DNA from 4 places in the Pseudomonas sp. PHC1 genome. Region 2 is predicted to be linked to each of the others. Evidence: predicted binding sites of a transcription regulator. Region 2 holds the regulator's gene; each other region holds the start of a gene.
What was found. Region 2 encodes FliA, which starts transcription of late flagellar genes. Its sites were predicted from a motif close to CTAAAGTTTNNNNNNNNNNNGCCGNTAA; they were not measured.
Positions count from the first base shown of each region.

Region 1: the regulator FliA is predicted to act here: its motif matches at 3,732-3,759, upstream of flgM (flagellar biosynthesis anti-sigma factor FlgM).
Region 3: the regulator FliA is predicted to act here: its motif matches at 3,242-3,269, upstream of ACKJSM_RS21040 (methyl-accepting chemotaxis protein).
Region 4: the regulator FliA is predicted to act here: its motif matches at 1,858-1,885, upstream of ACKJSM_RS00915 (flagellar protein MotY).

Region 1 covers NZ_JBJXHJ010000001.1:489,753-494,693, forward strand. Annotated here, with positions in the region: gene ACKJSM_RS02215 (glutamine synthetase family protein) at 1-518, shown strand, start outside; gene ACKJSM_RS02220 (MFS transporter) at 587-1,951, shown strand; gene ACKJSM_RS02225 (flagellar brake protein) at 2,012-2,758, opposite strand; gene ACKJSM_RS02230 (flagella synthesis protein FlgN) at 2,854-3,321, opposite strand; gene flgM (flagellar biosynthesis anti-sigma factor FlgM) at 3,370-3,696, opposite strand; gene flgA (flagellar basal body P-ring formation chaperone FlgA) at 3,903-4,664, opposite strand; gene ACKJSM_RS02245 (chemotaxis protein CheV) at 4,747-4,941, shown strand, end outside.
Region 2 covers NZ_JBJXHJ010000010.1:66,407-71,347, forward strand. Annotated here, with positions in the region: gene ACKJSM_RS15375 (chemotaxis protein CheA) at 1-308, opposite strand, end outside; gene ACKJSM_RS15380 (protein phosphatase CheZ) at 363-1,151, opposite strand; gene ACKJSM_RS15385 (chemotaxis response regulator CheY) at 1,169-1,540, opposite strand; gene fliA (RNA polymerase sigma factor FliA) at 1,708-2,448, opposite strand; gene fleN (flagellar synthesis regulator FleN) at 2,445-3,275, opposite strand; gene flhF (flagellar biosynthesis protein FlhF) at 3,389-4,729, opposite strand; gene flhA (flagellar biosynthesis protein FlhA) at 4,741-4,941, opposite strand, start outside.
Region 3 covers NZ_JBJXHJ010000018.1:124,905-129,845, forward strand. Annotated here, with positions in the region: gene ACKJSM_RS21030 (AAA family ATPase) at 313-837, opposite strand; gene pnuC (nicotinamide riboside transporter PnuC) at 834-1,397, opposite strand; gene ACKJSM_RS21040 (methyl-accepting chemotaxis protein) at 1,480-3,114, opposite strand; gene ACKJSM_RS21045 (undecaprenyl-diphosphate phosphatase) at 3,419-4,249, shown strand; gene ACKJSM_RS21050 (DUF1294 domain-containing protein) at 4,246-4,674, shown strand; gene ACKJSM_RS21055 (MmcQ/YjbR family DNA-binding protein) at 4,671-4,941, opposite strand, start outside.
Region 4 covers NZ_JBJXHJ010000001.1:201,241-206,181, forward strand. Annotated here, with positions in the region: gene rnt (ribonuclease T) at 74-748, opposite strand; gene pyrC (dihydroorotase) at 745-1,791, opposite strand; gene ACKJSM_RS00915 (flagellar protein MotY) at 1,952-2,860, shown strand; gene ACKJSM_RS00920 (argininosuccinate synthase) at 2,990-4,207, shown strand; gene ACKJSM_RS00925 (hypothetical protein) at 4,341-4,922, opposite strand.

The sequences.
Region 1 (4,941 bases), on a different contig from region 2:
GTCAGCCGACCGCGATGTTCCGCCACTTCATTGGCGGGCAGCAGGCGGGCATGGCTGATTTCACCGCGCTGTTTGCGCCGAACGTCAATTCGTATCAGCGGCTGTGCCATCCGTTTGCATCGCCGAACAACGCCTGCTGGTCCCACGACAACCGCGCCGCCGGCCTGCGCATTCCGGCCAGTTCGCCGGTCGCGCGTCGGGTCGAGAACCGCTTGCCGGGGGCCGATGCCAACCCGTACCTGGCGATTGCCGCGAGCCTGGCCGCCGGCTTGTACGGCATCGAGCATGAACTCGAACCAAGCGAAGCAATTCAGGGCGAGTTCCAAGTGCCGGACAATCTTTCGCTGCCGTGTACCTTGCACGCGGCGCTCGAACGTCTGAAACGCAGCCAGCTTGCAAAGGAACTGTTCGGCACGGAGTTCATCGAAGGTTACATCGCTTCGAAGACCATGGAGTTGACCAGTTTCTTTGATGAAATCACTCCCTGGGAACGCCGTGTTCTAGCAGCCCAGGCCTGACGAAATGTCGCCGTCGGGCTATCGTTTGATAGCCCGATACTTACTGCAAGGAGCCGCTCGGAACGCCGATGCGCCAAATCTGGAAATCCTTTCGAGCGCTGTATTTCGCCTCGCTGATGATGTTGATCGGCTCGGGCCTTCTTTCTACTTATCTGGCTTTGCGTCTGGCTGCCGACGATGTCGACGGGTTGTGGGTCGGTGCGTTGATGGCGGCCAACTACTTCGGTCTGGTGCTGGGCGGCAAGATCGGTCACCGCCTGATTGCCCGGGTCGGGCATATCCGGGCCTACTCGGCGTGTGCCGGGATCGTCGGCGCGGCGGTGCTCGGTCATGGCTTGGTGGACTGGCTGCCGGCCTGGCTGGTGCTGCGGACCATCGTCGGCCTCGGCATGATGTGCCAGTACATGGTCATCGAGAGCTGGCTGAACGAGCAGGCCGACGCCAATCAGCGGGGACTGGTGTTCAGCGGCTACATGATCGCGTCGTATCTGGGGCTGGTGCTCGGTCAGCTGATTCTGGTCATGCACCCGGGTCTTGGTCTGGAACTGCTGATGCTGGTCGCGCTGTGCTTCGCTCTGTGTCTGGTGCCGGTGGCGCTGACCCGACGGATTCACCCGGCGCCGCTGCATCCGGCGCCGATGGAGCCGCGCTTCTTTATCAAGCGCGTGCCACAGTCGCTGAGCACGGTGCTCGGGGCAGGGCTGATCATCGGTTCGTTCTACGGCCTGGCGCCGCTGTATGCCTCGCAGCAGGGGCTGTCCACCGAACAGGTCGGTCTGTTCATGGGGAGCTGCATTTTTGCCGGGCTCGTGGTGCAGTGGCCGCTGGGGTGGTTGTCCGACCGCTATGACCGGGCGCTGCTGATCCGTTGCTTTGCGCTGTTCCTGGCGGTCGCTGCATTACCGCTGGCGATCCTGCCGCAAGTGCCGCTGGAGGTGCTGTTCGTGGTCGGCTTCCTCTGCTCGCTGGTGCAGTTTTGCCTGTACCCGCTGGCGGTAGCGTTCTCCAATGACCACGTCGAAGGCGAGCGTCGGGTGTCGCTGACGGCGATGTTGCTGGTGACTTACGGCGTGGGCGCCAGTGTCGGGCCGCTGGCGGCCGGCGTGCTGATGAAACTGTTCGGGCCGCAGAGCCTGTACGCGTTCTTCACCTTTTTCGCGTTGGTGCTGGTGTGGCGGATCCGGCCGAAAGCCGTGACCAATCTGCACCAGGTCGACGATGCGCCGCTGCATCACGTGGCGATGCCGGACAGCATGTCCAGTTCACCGCTGGTGGCGGCGCTTGACCCGCGGGTTGATGAGCAGGTGGTGCAGGAGCAGATGCAGAATACGGTCGCTCCGGAGCCTGAACCTGAACCCGAGCCAGAACCTGTCGCACCAACCGATTCGACAATCGAAGGTGAGGGGCCGGACATCAGCCCCGCCAGACCTTGATTCAGGCATAAAAAAACGGGCAGTCACCGCAGTGACTGCCCGTTTTTTCATGCCTGCCGATCAGAGGTCGTCTTTATCGAACCGACGCGCTTCGCGTTGCAGTTGATAAACGAAACGCTCGACGTTGCGCGCCGCCGGGCCGCTGATGTTGTGAAAGCGCAGGCCGGCGAAGGTGATGTTGAGTTTTTCTTCGAAGTGCAGGTAGCGCAATTCGACGGAGGCTGGTTGGTTGCCGAACAGCGGCGCGGCGATCAGCCGATCGTAGACCTGACCCAGTTGCAGACGGTCGGTGATGTCGCCTTCGAAGCGCAGTTTGCAGCCGGTGGCCGAGATATCCAGCAGTTTGCCGCCGATAGGCGACTTGAGTTTTTCGCCACCCAGTTCGACGCTGACCAGGTCGGTCAGCTTCAGGGCGGCGCGGAAAGCATTGCGGCGCTGGTGATAAACCACTTCGGCGGGCAGGTCGCCGGTGTAGAAGCGATCGCCACTGGATTCTTCGATTTTAAGCGTGCCGTTACATTCCCAGGCAATGCGCACACCGTCATGAAAACCTTCGACCTTGAATGGCTCGCCGGCGAGCAGAAAACGTTCGCCATCGCGCGGGATCATTTCATCCAGGGCAATCGTGGCGGTTTCCCGGTCAACCTTGATCAAGTAGCTCTGGAAGCGCTGGCTGCGCTCGTGGAAGGTGATGATCAGTGGATCATGGCTTTCTTGCAGCTGGCGCAGGTTGCTGGAGATTTCCAGAGGTGTAGTGAGCACCTTTGGGGGCTGCGGAGCATCATCCGCGCTGAGGACGTTGGACACGTTAAATCAATCTCCAGACAAAATTTGACTACGGCTGGCCAGTATTTTGCCAGCATGTTTCGCACGTTGATAGGGCGCAAGCATGGAAGAAAGCATCACGCCTGGCTGAGCGCCCGTGGTTTCTGCAGTTTGGAGAAGGTGCCACTGGCATCGTAGAGCGCGGGTGGCTCGCCGCCGGTGAGGATTTTCAGCTGATTGGCCGTGGCGGCCTGCTGCATGACGATCGACTGGCCATTTCTGGCATTGGCGGCCTGGCACTGGGCGATCAGATCGGTCAGGACATCACTCTGGCTCAGCAACTGGTCGCCGATGCTCGACTGGCTGGCCAGTTGTTCCAGACCGGCGCGATCGATCGACAGATTGAGGCTGGCGAGGATTTCGCTGCGTTTGCGGCCATGCTGTTCGAGCAGAATGATCAATGCCTGCTTGCGCGCCAGAATCTCTTCCAGCAAAGGCATGTCGCGACCGTGCAAGGCGAGGGACTCGGTTTGCAGTAACTCCAGCAATTGTTGAGCTGGAGCAAAGTCGTCGATGATCAGTTGCAATAAATTAGTGTCGTGCATGGCTGGCCTTGGGTTTTAAGCGTCCAAAAGCCTGGCGCTGACCGAGGCCTAGCGCTGGGCTTCGAAGTTGAGCAGTTTGCTGGCTACACGGTTGCTGTCGACCTTGTAGCTGCCATCGGCAATCGCTGCTTTCAACTCGGCCACACGGGCCTTGTCGACGGCAGGCTGATCGCGCAGCTTGTCAGTGATCTTCTGCAACTGTTGAGCCTCATTGCTGAGGTGTACCGATTCCCCGCTTTTTGCGGTACTGGCCTGTTCGGCCGGGGTATTCAGCGGCGCGGAGGTGCCGGTTTCGGCGGTTTCCTTGGCGTTGCTGGTACGTGTACTGCCCGTAAGTGACGAGGAGCTGTTCAAACGGCTGAAATCGATGACCATGTTAAAAACCTCTGGGAATTTGGACGCTTGCCATGTTCTCGGCCATCCCCTGGAAAACTTTAGGCTCATTTAGCAATGAGCTTGCATGCGCCGTAGCAGATCCTGCTGCGGCACAGTTTAGGGAACAGCTCTGGTCAGCGCCAGTTTTCTGCTTGAGTACTCAGGGGCTTTTCAAATATCCGTTCATCCTGCCGCTCACATTACCGCTACATGGCCACTTCCACCTGGCCGGGCGCGATCACCTGCGCCTTGATAACCCGTTGGGAATTGAGGTTTTTCACCCGAATCTGTTCTTTCAGGCCACCGTTGGACAGGGCTTCGCCCGGCATCCGGACGGCGAGGGTGCCGCTGCGGGCGATGATCACCACTTGATCGCCCTTGCGAACCACTTCCGCCTGTTCCAGATGCACCAGGGTAATGACTTGATCGGCGACCGTTGGTCGGGTCAATTTCTGCCCGATGGCTTCATCCACCGACGTCAGGAAACCCTGGTTGATCGTGCTGACGTCGCGCTCGCGCAAGGTCACGTCCTGGGGCTCGATAATGCCGGCGCGCTTGAGTGGCCGCGTGGTGGTGACAATCTCGCGAAACAGGCGGACTTGAGCGGGCACGAACACCGTCCAGGGGGAGGCGCCTTCGCAGCGGACCTTGACCGTGACACGGCCCAGAGGACGTGCCGGACTCTCCAGTGTCGCTGTCAATTCCTTGTCGCACATAGGCATGCGCATGCGTGGATCGAGCTGGTTGACCTCGATTTCATATCGGCCTTCCGTTTGACTGGTGGCCAGATAGTCTTCTACGGTGAATTCAAGAAAGCCCTGAGTGACGCCGATAAGCATGTCAGGCAAGGTAACCGCATCAGCAATGGCAGGGCTGCCAGCGAAAAACAGGCAAACGGCGGACATCGCGCAAAGCCCTCTGCGGAGGGGAGATGTCAGGCGTCGGAAAAATGTCGTTTGAGCGTTCATACGAGTTAAAAAGCAAGCGCCGTGCCGTTTAGCAATGAATGTGCGTCGCAACAACACTTGGCGTTGGTGTAGGAGTCTGGGCATGGCTGGTGTAATGGATTCGGTGAACCAGCGCACGCAACTGGTGGGGCAGAATCGCCTGGAGCTGTTGTTGTTCCGTCTCGACGGTCAGCAGCTCTACGGGATCAACGTGTTCAAGGTTCGGGAAGTGCTGCAGTGCCCGCAACTGACGCTGATGCCCAAGTCCAGTCCTGTCGTGTGCGGGGTGGCGAATATC
Region 2 (4,941 bases):
AACATGCTGTTCACCGCGTCCAGCGCTTCGAGCACCACGTCCATCAGTTCTGCATCGACGCGTCGCTCACCCTTGCGCAGGATGTCGAACACGTTTTCGGCGATGTGACAGCACTCCACCAGCTCGTTGAGCTGAAGGAAGCCGGCGCCCCCTTTTACAGTGTGGAAACCGCGAAAAATTGCGTTGAGCAGATCTGCGTCATCCGGGCGGCTTTCCAGCTCGACCAGTTGTTCGGACAGTTGCTCAAGAATCTCGCCGGCCTCAACCAGGAAATCCTGAAGGATCTCTTCATCGGCGCCGAAGCTCATTAATGGGGTGCTCCTACAGGTCTAAAAACCCAAAAAACCTAGAATTCCAAAACTCTAGAATCCAAGGCTGGATAACAAATCGTCCACATCGTCCTGACCGGACACAACGTCTTCTCGTTTATCGGCATGAATCTGCGGACCTTCACCCTGCGAGAGATGTTTTTGTGGATCTTTTTCAGCAAGCATCGCCGCACGGTCATGTTCGATGCCCGCAAAGCGGTCCACCTGGCTGGCCATGAGCACGAGCTTGAGCAGGTTGCTTTCGACTTCGGTGACCAACTGGGTCACGCGCTTGATCACCTGGCCGGTGAGGTCCTGGTAATCCTGGGCGAGCAGAATGTCGTTCAGATTGCTCGACACCGCGCGGTTGTCCGCGCTGCTGCGTGCCAGAAAACCGTCGACCCGGCGCGCCAGTTCACGGAACTCTTCAGCCCCGACCTCACGGCGCATGAAACGGCCCCAATCGGCGCTCAAGGCCTGGGCTTCGTCAGCCAGGCCATTGACCACAGGGGTCGCGCTTTCCACCAGATCCATGGTGCGGTTGGCGGCAGCTTCGGTCAGTTTGACCACGTAGCCCAGGCGCTCGGTAGCGTCGGTAATCTGCGACACTTCCTCGGCCTGCGGCATGTGCGGATCGATCTGGAAATTGACGATCGCACTGTGCAGTTCACGCGTGAGCTTGCCCACTTCCTGGTACAGGCCACGGTCACGGGTCTGATTGAGCTCATGGATCAGTTGCACCGCGTCGCCGAACTTGCCTTTCTCAAGGCTTTCGACCAGTTCGACCGCGTGTTTTTTCAGGGTCGACTCGAAATCGCCCTGTGAAGATTCGTTATGCTCCATAGCTCCCCCGCGCGTCATCAGCCGATGCGTTCGAAAATCTTCTCGATTTTTTCTTTCAGCGCCTGAGCCGTGAAAGGTTTGACCACGTAGCCGTTCACGCCGGCCTGGGCCGCTTCGATGATCTGCTCGCGCTTGGCTTCAGCAGTCACCATCAGCACCGGCAGGTGCTTGAGCTTTTCATCGGCGCGCACGTGGCGCAGCAGGTCGATGCCGGTCATGCCGGGCATGTTCCAGTCCGTTACCAGAAAGTCGATGCTGCCGCTGTTGAGCACCGGAATGGCAGTGGTGCCATCGTCGGCCTCGACCGTGTTGGTGAACCCCAGATCACGCAACAGATTCTTGATGATCCGCCGCATCGTTGAGAAGTCATCAACGATGAGGATTTTCATGTCTTTGTTCAATTCGACCTCCAAGCAGTCTTAAACGCGCCCAGCACCTGGACGCGCCATTTCAATCAATCCGGCAAAACACTCGATGACTGTCTGGAGCACAACAGAGCAAGACCGGTGCCGTTCACCACCGCACCAGCCTCGTTCACAGTGTCCCCACACTGCCTTCAGCGCGCTCGCCACTCCCCCAAACGCCCCCGCAAGCGGGCCGCGCACTGGCTGTGTAACTGGCTGACCCGCGATTCACTGACGCCAAGGACTTCACCGATCTCCTTGAGGTTCAGCTCTTCGTCGTAGTACAGCGCCAACACCAGTCGCTCACGCTCCGGCAAATTGGCAATCGCGTCCGCCAGCGCGGCCTGGAAACGTTCGTCTTCCAGATCGCGCGACGGCTCCAGATGAGCACTGGCGCCATCCTCGTGCAGCCCTTCGTGTTCGCCGTCCTGCAACAGGTCGTCGAAACTGAACAGGCGGCTGCCCAGGGTGTCGTTCAAAATCCCGTAGTAATCGTCGAGACTCAATTGGAGTTCGGCCGCAACTTCGTGATCTTTAGCGTCACGGCCGGTTTTAGCTTCAATTGCACGAATCGCGTCGCTGACCATACGGGTATTGCGGTGAACCGAGCGTGGCGCCCAGTCCCCCTTGCGTACTTCATCGAGCATCGCACCGCGGATCCGGATGCCCGCGTATGTCTCAAAACTGGCGCCCTTGCTGGCGTCGTATTTGGTCGAGACTTCGAGCAGGCCGATCATCCCGGCCTGGATCAGGTCTTCGACCTGCACACTGGCCGGCAATCGCGCCAGCAAGTGGTAGGCGATGCGTTTGACCAGTGGCGCGTAACGCTCGATCAGCTCGTACTGCGCGTCACGCGCCGACTTCTTGTAGAAATTCATACCGCTGGCGGTCATAGCACAGGTCCTGCCGTTTGCTGCACGAGGCGCTCGACGAAAAATTCGAGGTGGCCACGCGGGTTGGCGGGCAGCGGCCAGGTGTCGACCTTCTGTGCGATCGCCTTGAACGCCAGCGCGCACTTGGAACGCGGGAAGGCTTCATAGACCGCACGCTGCTTCTGCACCGCCTTGCGCACGCTTTCGTCGTAGGGCACCGCACCGACGTATTGTAGGGCGACGTCGAGGAAGCGATCCGTGACCTTGGTCAACTTGGCGAACAGATTGCGACCTTCCTGTGGGCTCTGGGCCATGTTGGCCAGGACGCGGAAGCGGTTCATGCCGTAATCGCGGTTCAGCAGTTTGATCAGCGCGTAGGCGTCGGTGATCGAGGTCGGCTCGTCGCACACCACCAGCAACACTTCCTGGGCTGCGCGAACAAAACTGACTACCGAGTCACCAATACCCGCAGCGGTGTCAATCACCAGCACATCGAGATTGTCGCCGATGTCACTGAACGCCTGAATCAGGCCGGCATGCTGGGCCGGGCTCAGGTGAACCATGCTCTGGGTGCCGGAAGCGGCCGGCACGATGCGGATCCCGCCGGGGCCCTGCAACAGCACGTCGCGCAGCTCGCAGCGGCCTTCGATCACGTCGGCCAGGGTGCGTTTGGGTGTGAGGCCCAGCAGAACGTCGACGTTCGCCAGCCCCAGGTCGGCGTCCAGCAGCATGACCCGACGGCCAAGCTCTGCCAGGGCCAGGGACAAGTTCACTGACACATTAGTCTTGCCGACGCCACCTTTGCCGCCGGTCACCGCGATCACCTGTACGGGATGCATGCTGCCCATGTTATTTCTTTACCTTGTCTTGCATAGACGGAGGCCACATTACTGGCTGCGCGTTCACAACCGGAACAATGCATGGCAGACCATCGATGTAGGTACAAAAACGGTTCATTACCTCAGCCAACCTGCTTGGTCGGACTGTGGTAGATATCAGCGAACATGTCAGCCATGGCTTCTTCGCTGGGTTCTTCCTGCATTTGCACACTGACGGCGCGGCTGACCAGTTGATGACGGCGCGGCAGATGCAGATCATCCGGAATACGCGGCCCATCGGTCAGGTAGGCGACCGGCAGTTCGTGACTGATTGCCAGACTCAGCACTTCGCCAAGGCTGGCCGTTTCATCCAGTTTAGTCAGGATGCACCCGGCGAGCCCGCAACGCTTGTAACTGTGATAAGCGGCGGTTAGAACCTGTTTCTGGCTGGTGGTTGCCAGCACCAGATAATTTTTCGACCGAATGCCACGACCGGCCAGACTTTCCAGCTGCATGCGCAGGGCCGGATCGCTGGCTTGCAGGCCGGCGGTATCGATCAGCACCACGCGCTTGCGCAGCAGTGGATCCAGCGCCTGCACCAGGGACTGGCCCGGATCGACGTGGGTCACCGAGACATTGAGGATACGGCCCAGCGTCTTGAGCTGCTCCTGGGCGCCGATACGGAAACTGTCCATGCTCACCAGCGCGATGTTCTGCGCGCCGTACTTGAGCACGTAGCGGGCGGCCAGTTTGGCCAGGGTGGTGGTCTTGCCCATGCCGGCCGGGCCGACCATGGCAATCACCCCGCCCTCTTCCAGCGGCTCGACTTCCGGTACGGCGATCATTCGTGCCAGATGCGCCAGCAGCATGCGCCAGGCCTGACGGGGCTCGTCGATCTCGGTGATCATCGACAGCAGATCGCGGGACAGCGGGCCGGACAAACCGATGCGTTGCAGACGACGGTACAGATTGGCCTGGGCCGGACGGCTGCCTTGCAGTTGGTTCCAGGCCAGGGTGCCGAGTTGCACTTCCATCAGCTCGCGCAGGCTGTTGAGCTCGAAACGCATCGAGTCCAGTGCACGCGGGTCGACGCCTGCGGCAGCCGGTGCAGGCGCCGGTACCGGACGGGCCGGCGCCTCATAGGTCGGTTCGGTCAACGGTTCGGCGGCGGTCAGCGGCAGGCCGGCCGTCAACGGCAGCCCGGCGAACAGCTGGCGATTGGTGTTGCCGTCGGCCTCGCCACGCAGACTCAGTTCGGCCTGGGCGGTAACGATGCGCGACTGGGTCTTGCGCAGCTCGTCCTCGAGCTCCATGTTCGGAACACGCGGGGCCAACGCCGACAGTTTGTAATCGAGCGCCGCCGTTAGCTCGACGCCGCCGGCGATGCGGCGGTTGCCAATGATAGCGGCATCAGCGCCCAGCTCATCACGAACCAGCTTCATGGCCTGACGCATATCGGCGGCAAAAAAACGCTTAACTTGCATAAACCACTACCTCAGCCGTTGGGCCCTACTGTCGCAACGATGGTCACTTGCTTGTTGTCCGGAATTTCCTGGTAGGCCAGCACATGCAGTCCGGGAACTGCCAGGCGACCAAAGCGCGAGAGCATCGCGCGAACCGGGCCTGCTACCAACAGGATCACCGGCTGACCTTGCATTTCCTGGCGCTGCGCCGCTTCGATCAGCGAACGCTGCAG
Region 3 (4,941 bases), on a different contig from region 2:
AAGAAGAGAGCGAAAGCTGTGCCGCTTTTTGAAAGTTAAGGCATTTCAACAGGTTGGGGCGAGTTTGCTGAGGGCTGATACCAATACTGTTTCAACGTTGAAACAATAAAGGCCCTACGCAACCCGCCAAGGCCATTGCAAAGCTCTGGGACACGGGTTTGCGCGTAGGTGTTTCAGTTGCGTAACAAGTCGGATGACAATGGGATGAAGGGCCGTGAGATGGGCCCTTTGCACCTGCAGGAGTGTTTCAGGAACGGACACTTTGCCCCCAAAACAGGGGGGGGCGCCGGGTCAAACACCCCAAAAACCGGGTCAGCTCGCGAGCAGATCGCGAACGGCTTCGAAGGCTTGCTGCTGGCGTTCGAACCAGTTGCCCTGAATGATCTGCAAGGGTTGGTGATGGGTTTCCAGCCAGGTCCGGGTGGCCTGATAGAACGCGAGCCGTTCACTCAAGTCGGGCTGGCAGCGCTGACCATCGTCCGTCCATTCGATTTGTTCGGGAGAGAGCAGCAGGTGCAGGTCGTAATGACGGGCCAGTAATTCGCTTTCCAGCCATGCCGGGCAGTCGCCGAACAGCGTCTGGCTCCACAGGATGTTGCTCAACAGATGCGTATCGAGAATCAGCAGTTGCGGCTGCTGCGCGCGTGCCGCGTCTTCCCATTGCACCTGGCCGCGCGCGATTTCGGGGATGTCGGCCAGGCACGTATCCCGAGGGTTCTGCTCGATGAACCCGCGCACATACTCCTCCACCCGCAAGCCACCGAACTGCTGTTGAATCCCGGCCGCCAGCCAGCTTTTGCCCGTGGATTCGGGGCCGGTCAGTACGATTACCTTCATCGTTGCAACGCCGGATCGGCACGCCATTCGCGCCAGCCTTGCACCGCGATCAGGGTGAACAGGGCATACAGCGCCGCCGTGAGGTACAGCCCTTTATAAAGGAACAGGCCGACGAAGATTACATCCAGCACGAACCACAGCGCCCAGCATTGCAGACGCTTGTGAGCCATCCAGAACTGGGCGACCAGGCTGAAACCGGTCAGGGCCGCGTCGAGCCAGGGTTGTGCTGCGTCGGTCCAGTGAGCCATGGCGGCGCCCAGCAGCAGACTGCCGACCGCGCCAATGGCCAGGCCCTGCGCAATCGAGCGGGTGTCGAGCCGGCTGACTTCGCGCCCGTCATGCATCGTCCCGGCTCGCGTCCACTGCCACCAGCCATAGATCTGCAGCCCGGCATAAACCACCTGCAGCAACATATCCGAATACAGCTTCACCTCGAAGAAGACCCAAGTGTAAAGCGACACCATGACCAGCCCGATCGGCCAGCACCACGGATTCTGTTTGACCGTGAGCCACACGGCGATCACACCGAGGGCGGCGGCAAACAGTTCAAGCCCGGACATGCAGGATCCTTGGGGGGAATAAAAGAGGGAGCGGATTGTACCGAAAAACAGGCGGGAAACGAGTTCCCGCCGGTTGCAGGGATCAGACGCGGAACTGGCGCAGCAGCCCGTTCAGTTGTTCGCTGAGCTGGCCGAGTTTTACGCTGGCCACGCTCGACTGCTCGGCCGCCAGTGCCGTGCTGTGGGACAGGCCCGCCGCCTGGGTGACGTTCTGATTGATGTCTTCGACCACGTGCGCCTGCTGCAGCGTTGCGCTGGCAATCGAGGCGTTCAGGCCATTGAGGTTACGCAACGCCTGGCCGATGGCATTGAGGCTGGCGCTGGCCAGACCGGCCTGTTCGATGGTCAGTTGCGACGCCTTGCTGCTGTCGCCGATCACCTTCACGGCGGCCTCGGAATGATTTTGCAGGCGTTCGATCATCGTCTGGATTTCCGCCGTGGACTTCTGCGTGCGCTGAGCCAGCAAACGCACTTCGTCGGCCACCACCGCAAAACCACGACCCTGTTCTCCAGCCCGAGCCGCTTCAATGGCGGCGTTGAGGGCGAGCAGGTTGGTCTGTTCGGCAATCGAGCGGATCACCTCCAGCACGCTGCCGATCTGAGTGCTCTCGGTCGCCAGTGTGCGGATGACTTCCACCGCCTGATCGATGGTGCCGGACAGCTTGTCGATCTGTTGCAGGCTGCCGTCGATGTTGATCTGGCCTTGTTGGGCCTGGGCTTCGGCATCACGCATTTCGCTGGCGGCATGTTCGGCGTTCTTTGCCACGTCCTGCACGCCGTAGGTCACCTCGTTGACGGCAGTGGCTACCAGCTCCATCTGCTGCGACTGCTGCTGGCTGCGTTGCTGGGCCTGGGTCGCGTCATTGCCCAGTTCGCTGGACGACTGGCCCAGTGCGCTGGCGGACAGCTGCAAGTCACCGATCACCCGACGCAGCTTGGCGGTGAAGGCGTTGAAGTGCTGGGCCAGCTGAGTGACTTCGTCCTGCCCGTGGGTGTCGAGGCTGCGGGTCAGATCGCTCTCGCCGCTGGCAATATTGGCCATGGCGTTCACGGTTTCCTGTAACGGGCGAACGATGCTGCGGGCAATCAGAATCACCAGCAGCGCCATGATCACCGCGATGACCAGTCCGACCACGGATGCCTTGATCACCTGGCCCTGGAACTCGGCCTGCACGTCGTCGACGTACACGCCCGAACCAATGACCCAGCCCCATGGCTCGAACAATTTCACGTAAGAGGTCTTGGCCACCGGTTCGCTGGCGCCGGGCTTGGGCCAGCGATAATTCACCATGCCGGCACCCTTGGCCTTGGCGATGGCGACCATTTCATTGAACACCGCGAAACCGTCCGGGTCGCGGATCGCCGAGAGGTTTTGGCCTTCAAGCTTGGGATTGGTCGGGTGCATGACCATCACGGGCGTGAGGTCATTGATCCAGAAGTAATCGTTCTGGTCATAGCGCAGGCCTCGGATCGCGGTCAGCGCCTGTTTCTGCGCCACCTCGCGGGTCAGGGTGCCCGCGGCTTCAAGGCCCTGGTAGTAAGTCAGCAAACCGCTGGCGGTCTGCACCACATGCTGGGTTTTCTGGGCCTTGGCGTGGTAGAGGTCATCGTGGATCTGCTTGAGCATCAACACGCCCAATGTCAGCAGCATGACCACCGCCACAATCAAGATGAGCCACAAGCGTCGGCTGATCGACACACTGCGCAAGCTGTTCATAACGCTGTCACTCCGGATTCTTTTTCTTGTAATAAACCACCGCCAGCATCCAACCACGTTTCGGTGACCGGGCATACGCGACCCAAGTCGTAGAACGCGGCAGCGCTATTACGGCTTGTCTGTTAGGATTTCGGCCCCGCGCGTGAAAACCTGAATCGAAATTGATTTTTCACGGAATTTTGACTGTTTCGTGTGGATCCTGTGCGCGCGGAATCGGTACAGCCTTAATCCGCTACGCTGAACGCAGTGAACGTAAAAAAATACTATCGGGGCATGCCTCTGCGCATCGCTCTCTGGGGGATTGATGGATCTTTGGACGGCCTTGCAGGCATTGATTCTAGGAGTTGTAGAGGGGCTGACGGAGTTTTTGCCCATTTCCAGTACCGGACACCAGATCATTGTCGCCGACTTGCTCGATTTTGGAGGCGAGCGGGCCATGGCGTTCAACATCATCATTCAGCTCGGCGCGATTCTCGCGGTGGTCTGGGAATTCCGGCGCAAGATCCTCGACGTGGTCATCGGCCTGCCGACCCAGCCGAGTGCTCGGCGCTTCACCGCCAACCTGCTGATCGCCTTCCTGCCCGCCGTGGTGCTGGGGGTGGTCTTCGCCGATCTGATTCACCACTATCTGTTCAACCCGATCACCGTGGCCGCCGCGCTGGTGGTGGGCGGGATCGTGATGCTGTGGGCTGAGCAGCGCCAGCATGAAGTACACGCCGAAACGGTCGATGACATTCGCTGGACGGATGCGCTGAAAATCGGTTTCGCCCAGTGCCTGGCAATGATTCCCGGCACCTCGCGCTCCGGCTCGACCATCATCGGCGGCCTGTTGTTCGGCCTGTCGCGCAAGACCGCCACCGAGTTCTCGTTCTTCCTGGCGATGCCGACCATGGTCGGTGCGGCGGTGTATTCGGGCTACAAGTATCGGGACCTGTTCGTGCCGGCAGATTTCCCGGTGTTCGCCATCGGGTTCGTCACGGCGTTCATCTTCGCCATGATCGCGGTGCGCGGCCTGCTCAAGTTCATCGGTAGCCACAGCTACGCGGCGTTCGCCTGGTATCGGATCGTCTTCGGTCTGGTGATTCTGGCGACCTGGCAGTTCGGCTGGGTTGACTGGTCGGCAGCCAAGCCATGAGTGATTCCCGAGCACGCCGCCCGGATCGCGGTCCTTCCGGTGGCAATATCCAGCACTTGAAATTGAAGCTGGTGGTGCTGCTGATCGTCTGCGCGTTGCCGCTGTCCGGCTCGCTGTCGATGTGGCTGCGCGGGATTTCCCTGGTACCGCTGACCGCTTACGGACTGGTCAGCGTGCTGGCGTTTTTTCTGTACTGGGCGGACAAACGCAAGGCACGCGCCGCCGCCTGGCGTACGCCGGAAAACATCCTGCACGCCGTGGAACTGGCCGGTGGCTGGCCGGGCGCATTGATCGCCCAGCAGGTCTTCCGGCACAAGACGCGCAAGGTGTCGTTTCAGGTGCTGTTCTGGGTGATCGTGGCGTTGCATCAGGTGTTCTGGATCGATCAGTTGTTCCTCGGTTCGAACCTCCTGGCGCTGTTCTAGAGCAGCAGCCCGACCTGCACGCGCTTGGGCAGCTTGCTCACCACCAGTTGATGGGAGCGCTGCAGCAAGCCTTGCAATTCTTCGGCGCCCAGCGGGTAGGGCGGGTGCATGATGATCCATTGCGCCCGGGCCAGATACGGCGCCGGGTGAATGCCCGGCCGGTCGCAATGGCCGAGAAACAGATCCTTGTCGACCTTGAACGCCAGCGAATCACCGCGCAGCCCCTGCAAGGCGAACATCTTGTTGCCGGCAATCGAAAACACCCGC
Region 4 (4,941 bases), on a different contig from region 2:
GCGTAACGTCGAGGTACAAAAAAACCGGCCTACGTGGCCGGTTTTTTCATGCTCAGAGGAAATCCGACGAGGATCAGTCGTCGAAGTCTTCCCAGCCACCCATCTGTTTCCAGCGGTTGACGATACCGCAGAACAGTTCGGCCGTCTTCTCGGTGTCGTAACGTGCCGAATGCGCTTCACGACCATCGAAGTCGATGTCGGCGGCCTGACAGGCCTTGGCCAATACGGTTTGACCGTAAGCCAGACCGGCGAGGGTCGCGGTGTCGAAGCTGGAGAACGGATGGAACGGATTGCGCTTCATGTCCAGCCGCGCGACGGCGGCGTTGAGGAAGCCCAGGTCGAAGCTGCTGTTGTGGCCGACCAGGATCGCCCGCTTGCAGCCGTTGGCCTTCAAGGCCTTGCGCACGCCACGGAAGATGTCGGTCAGCGCCGTTTCTTCGCTGACGGCCATGCGCAACGGGTGGTCGAGCTTGATCCCGGTGAACTCCAGCGCCGCCGCTTCAACGTTGGCGCCTTCGAACGGCTCAACGCGGAAGAAGTAGGTGTGATCCGGGTAGACGAAACCCTTTTCATCCATGGCGATGGTGGTCGCGGCAATCTCCAGCAACGCATCGGTGGCCGAGTTGAAGCCACCGGTTTCTACGTCGACGACAACCGGCAGGTAGCCGCGAAAGCGTGCTGCCATTGGATGGCGCGAACCGCCGCCACCTTGACCGTCCAGTTCGTCGTCGAAATGGTCTTCACTCACGCGTGTTCCTCCAGCAGGCGCCAGCGCAGTTTTTCACCGGCGCGCAGCGGGATAACGGTCAGCTCGCCGAAAGGCAGGCTGGTCGGGGCGGTCCATTCTTCACGAACCAGGGTGATGCGATCGGTGTTTGCCGGCAGGCCGTAAAAACGTGGGCCGTTCAGGCTGGCGAACGCTTCGAGCTTGTCCAGCGCATTGCGCTGTTCGAAGGCTTCGGCATACAGCTCGATGGCGGCGTATGCGGTGTAGCAGCCGGCACAGCCGCAGGCGGCTTCCTTGGCGTGCTGGGCGTGCGGCGCCGAGTCGGTACCGAGGAAGAACTTGGCGCTGCCGCGGGTGGCGGCGTCGAGCAGGGCTTCCTGGTGCGTGTTGCGCTTGAGGATCGGCAGGCAATAGAAGTGCGGCCGGATCCCACCCACCAGCATATGGTTACGGTTGTAGAGCAGGTGATGCGCAGTGATGGTCGCGCCGACGTTGGCCGGAGCCTCGTTGACGAACTGCACGGCATCGCCGGTGGTGATGTGTTCGAACACCACTTTCAGTGTCGGGAAACGCTCGACCACGCGACGCATGTGCTCGTCGATGAAGATTTTTTCGCGGTCAAACACGTCGACGTCGCCACGGGTGACCTCACCGTGGATCAACAGCGGCATGCCGACTTCGGCCATCGCTTCCAGCGCCGGGAAAATCTTGTCGATGCTGGTGACTCCGGAATCGGAGTTGGTGGTGGCGCCGGCCGGGTACAGCTTGGCGGCGTGCACGAAACCGCTGGCCTTGGCCTGACGGATTTCTTCAGGCTGGGTGCGATCGGTGAGGTACAGCACCATCAGCGGCTCGAAACGACTGCCGGCCGGGCGGGCAGCGAGAATCCGCTGGCGATAGCCGTCGGCTTCAGCGGCGTTGCGCACCGGAGGTACCAGGTTGGGCATGATGATGGCGCGACCAAAGGTGCGCGCGACATCCGCAACGGTATTGGTCAACACGGCACCATCGCGAAGATGAATGTGCCAGTCGTCGGGACGCAGCAGGGTCAGGCGGTCGGACATGAGGGGATTCCAGGCGGGTCAAACTGAGGCGAATGCTACCGGAAAAGACTCTTGCAGGCACTCGCTATCAAGTTTTGTGACGAGCGTCCGATATCCCATAGGTATGCCGTAAAGATGTATGTCTCGGTCTTTTTTGTTGTAGAAGCCAATGGAGCCTCCCGTGCGCCAGCGATATTTAGCCTTGCTCAGTGTGTTTGCCAGCCTTCCCGCGATGGCACTGACCTACCAGACCCGTCTGGAGAACATTGAGTGGACGGTCGAGGGCGACAAGTTCGAGTGCCGTCTGACGCAACCGATCACCGATTTCGGCTCGGGGCAGTTCGTGCGCAAGGCCGGCGAGCAGGCGACCTTTCGCCTGAACGCCTACAACGCCATGCTCGGCGGTGGTTCGGCGACCTTGCTGGCGGCGGCTGCGCCGTGGCAGCCGGGACGTGGCGACATCAATCTGGGCACGGTTCGGCTGGGCAGCGGCAACGTGCTCTTCAACAGTTCTCAATCCCAGGCCGGGCAACTGATCAGCGGACTTATGGACGGTCGCAGTCCGGTAGTACGCAGGGCATCGGGCGATGGTCGGGTGTCGGAAGTGCGCCTGTTGCCGGTCAAGTTCAGCAAGGCGTTCAACGACTATCAGACCTGCGTGGCGAAACTGCTCCCGCAGAATTTCGATCAGGTCAAACAGTCGCAGATCGGCTTCCCCGGCGAAGGCACCGAACTGGACGCCGCCGCCAAGGCCAAGCTGCAAGTCATGCTCGAGTACATGAAGGCCGATCCGACGGTCAATCACATCGAACTCGACGGCCACTCCGACAACAGCGGCAATCGCCTGACCAATCGCGAACTGTCGCGCCGTCGTGCGCTGGCCGTGGTCGATTTCTTCAAGGCCAACGGCATCCAGGAGTCGCAGATCACCGTGCGTTTCCATGGTGAGCGCTACCCATTGGTGCCAAACACCAACGCCGCCAATCGGGCCAAGAACCGCCGGGTCAACGTGCACCTTGCGCGAGTGGCGCCGACCACCGCTCCGGCACCTCAGGCCAGCACCCCGGCCAACGCAGCGGCGACTTCCTGACTCAGCGGTCATCGTCGCCCTCTCGACAGATTCTGTCGCTTTGTCGTCTTAAGCTGTCGCGCCTCTGTAAATTATCGCGTTTGAGCGGTAGACTCCTCGGCTTTCCGTAGAACCCCGTGGAGTGATGGCATGGCGGACGTAAACAAGGTCGTTCTGGCGTATTCCGGCGGCCTGGACACTTCGGTGATCCTCAAGTGGCTGCAGGATACTTATAACTGTGAAGTCGTGACCTTCACCGCTGACCTGGGTCAGGGCGAAGAAGTCGAGCCGGCTCGCGCCAAGGCGCAGGCTATGGGCGTCAAAGAAATCTACATCGACGACCTGCGCGAGGAATTCGTGCGTGACTTCGTGTTCCCGATGTTCCGCGCCAACACCGTTTACGAAGGCGAGTACCTGCTGGGTACTTCCATCGCGCGTCCGCTGATCGCCAAGCGTCTGATCGAAATCGCCAACGAAACCGGCGCCGACGCCATTTCTCACGGCGCGACCGGCAAGGGCAACGACCAGGTACGTTTCGAACTGGGTGCCTACGCACTCAAGCCAGGCGTGAAAGTGATCGCCCCTTGGCGCGAGTGGGACCTGCTGTCCCGCGAGAAGCTGATGGATTACGCCGAGAAGCACGCGATCCCGATCGAGCGTCACGGCAAGAAGAAATCCCCGTACTCGATGGACGCCAACCTGCTGCACATCTCCTATGAAGGCGGTGTGCTGGAAGACACCTGGACCGAGCACGAAGAAGACATGTGGCGCTGGACCGTCTCTCCGGAGAAGGCTCCCGACACCCCGCAATACCTGGAGCTGACCTACCGCAACGGCGACATCGTTGCGCTGGACGGCGTCGAAATGACTCCGGCCACCGTGCTGGCGACGCTGAACAGGATTGGTGGCGAGCATGGCATCGGCCGTCTGGACATCGTCGAGAACCGTTATGTCGGCATGAAATCCCGTGGCTGCTACGAAACCCCGGGCGGCACCATCATGCTGCGCGCTCACCGCGCCATCGAATCGATCACCCTGGACCGCGAAGTCGCTCACCTCAAAGACGAGCTGATGCCGAAATACGCCAGTCTGATCTACACCGGCTACTGGTGGAGCCCTGAGCGTCTGATGCTGCAACAGATGATCGACGCTTCCCAGGTCAACGTGAACGGCGTCGTACGCCTGAAACTGTACAAGGGCAACGTGATCGTGACCGGCCGCAAGTCTGACGATTCGCTGTTCGACGCCAACATCGCGACCTTCGAAGAAGACGGCGGCGCCTACAACCAGGCCGATGCGGCGGGCTTCATCAAGCTCAACGCACTGCGCATGCGCATTGCTGCCAACAAGGGCCGCAAGCTGTTCTGAGTCATTCGGTTCGGATGTGAAACAAAGGCCTTGTCGCAAGACAGGGCCTTTGTGCTTTTGGGTGCTCCTTTCTTCAAACTGATCGGGATCAGCATGTTCGCTGCTCTTGCTTTGCCAGCCGTCTGCGGCGTTTTCAAACCTTTTCCACCTGAATCATGCTCATTGAATCCACGTCGTAAGAGATGCAGTAGGTAGTTCCGGCGGCTTTCTTCCTTTGTTTAAACGATTTGAAGACGTTTTCTGTTAATGAAGCGTCCGGTATCGAGTGGGTCAGGAACAGGAATATTCTGAGTGAGTGTTTGGAAGGGGGCGGGATTTTTTCCAATAGTTCGCCTGTGTCAAATTCGGCACTTCCTCCTCTGATATCAACGATATATAGCGTCGTGAGCGATTTTTGCAGTTTTACTGTGTGCAACTCAATATTGGGTTGTGTGACCGTCTCCTGCAGATGAGGTGCACTTTCCTCAAATGCCTTTAAAAAACTCTTGTCGTTTTCAAAGTCTGAAGGTGCATAAAGGGATCGGTAGTTGAAGTTAAGAGTTATGAAGAACAGGAACGCCAGGAAAAAAGGAAAACTGATCAGAAGCCAAATGTAGATCTTCCGGTCTTCGTTATCGAGAAAGGGCAGGGACACCGCTGCTGAGGTCTCGGTTATCAATGCAAATACGGCAATGATGCTTATAGGGTTGGTGATCTTTCTGTTGTTTTTTAACATGTGCTTTGCTCATGAATTT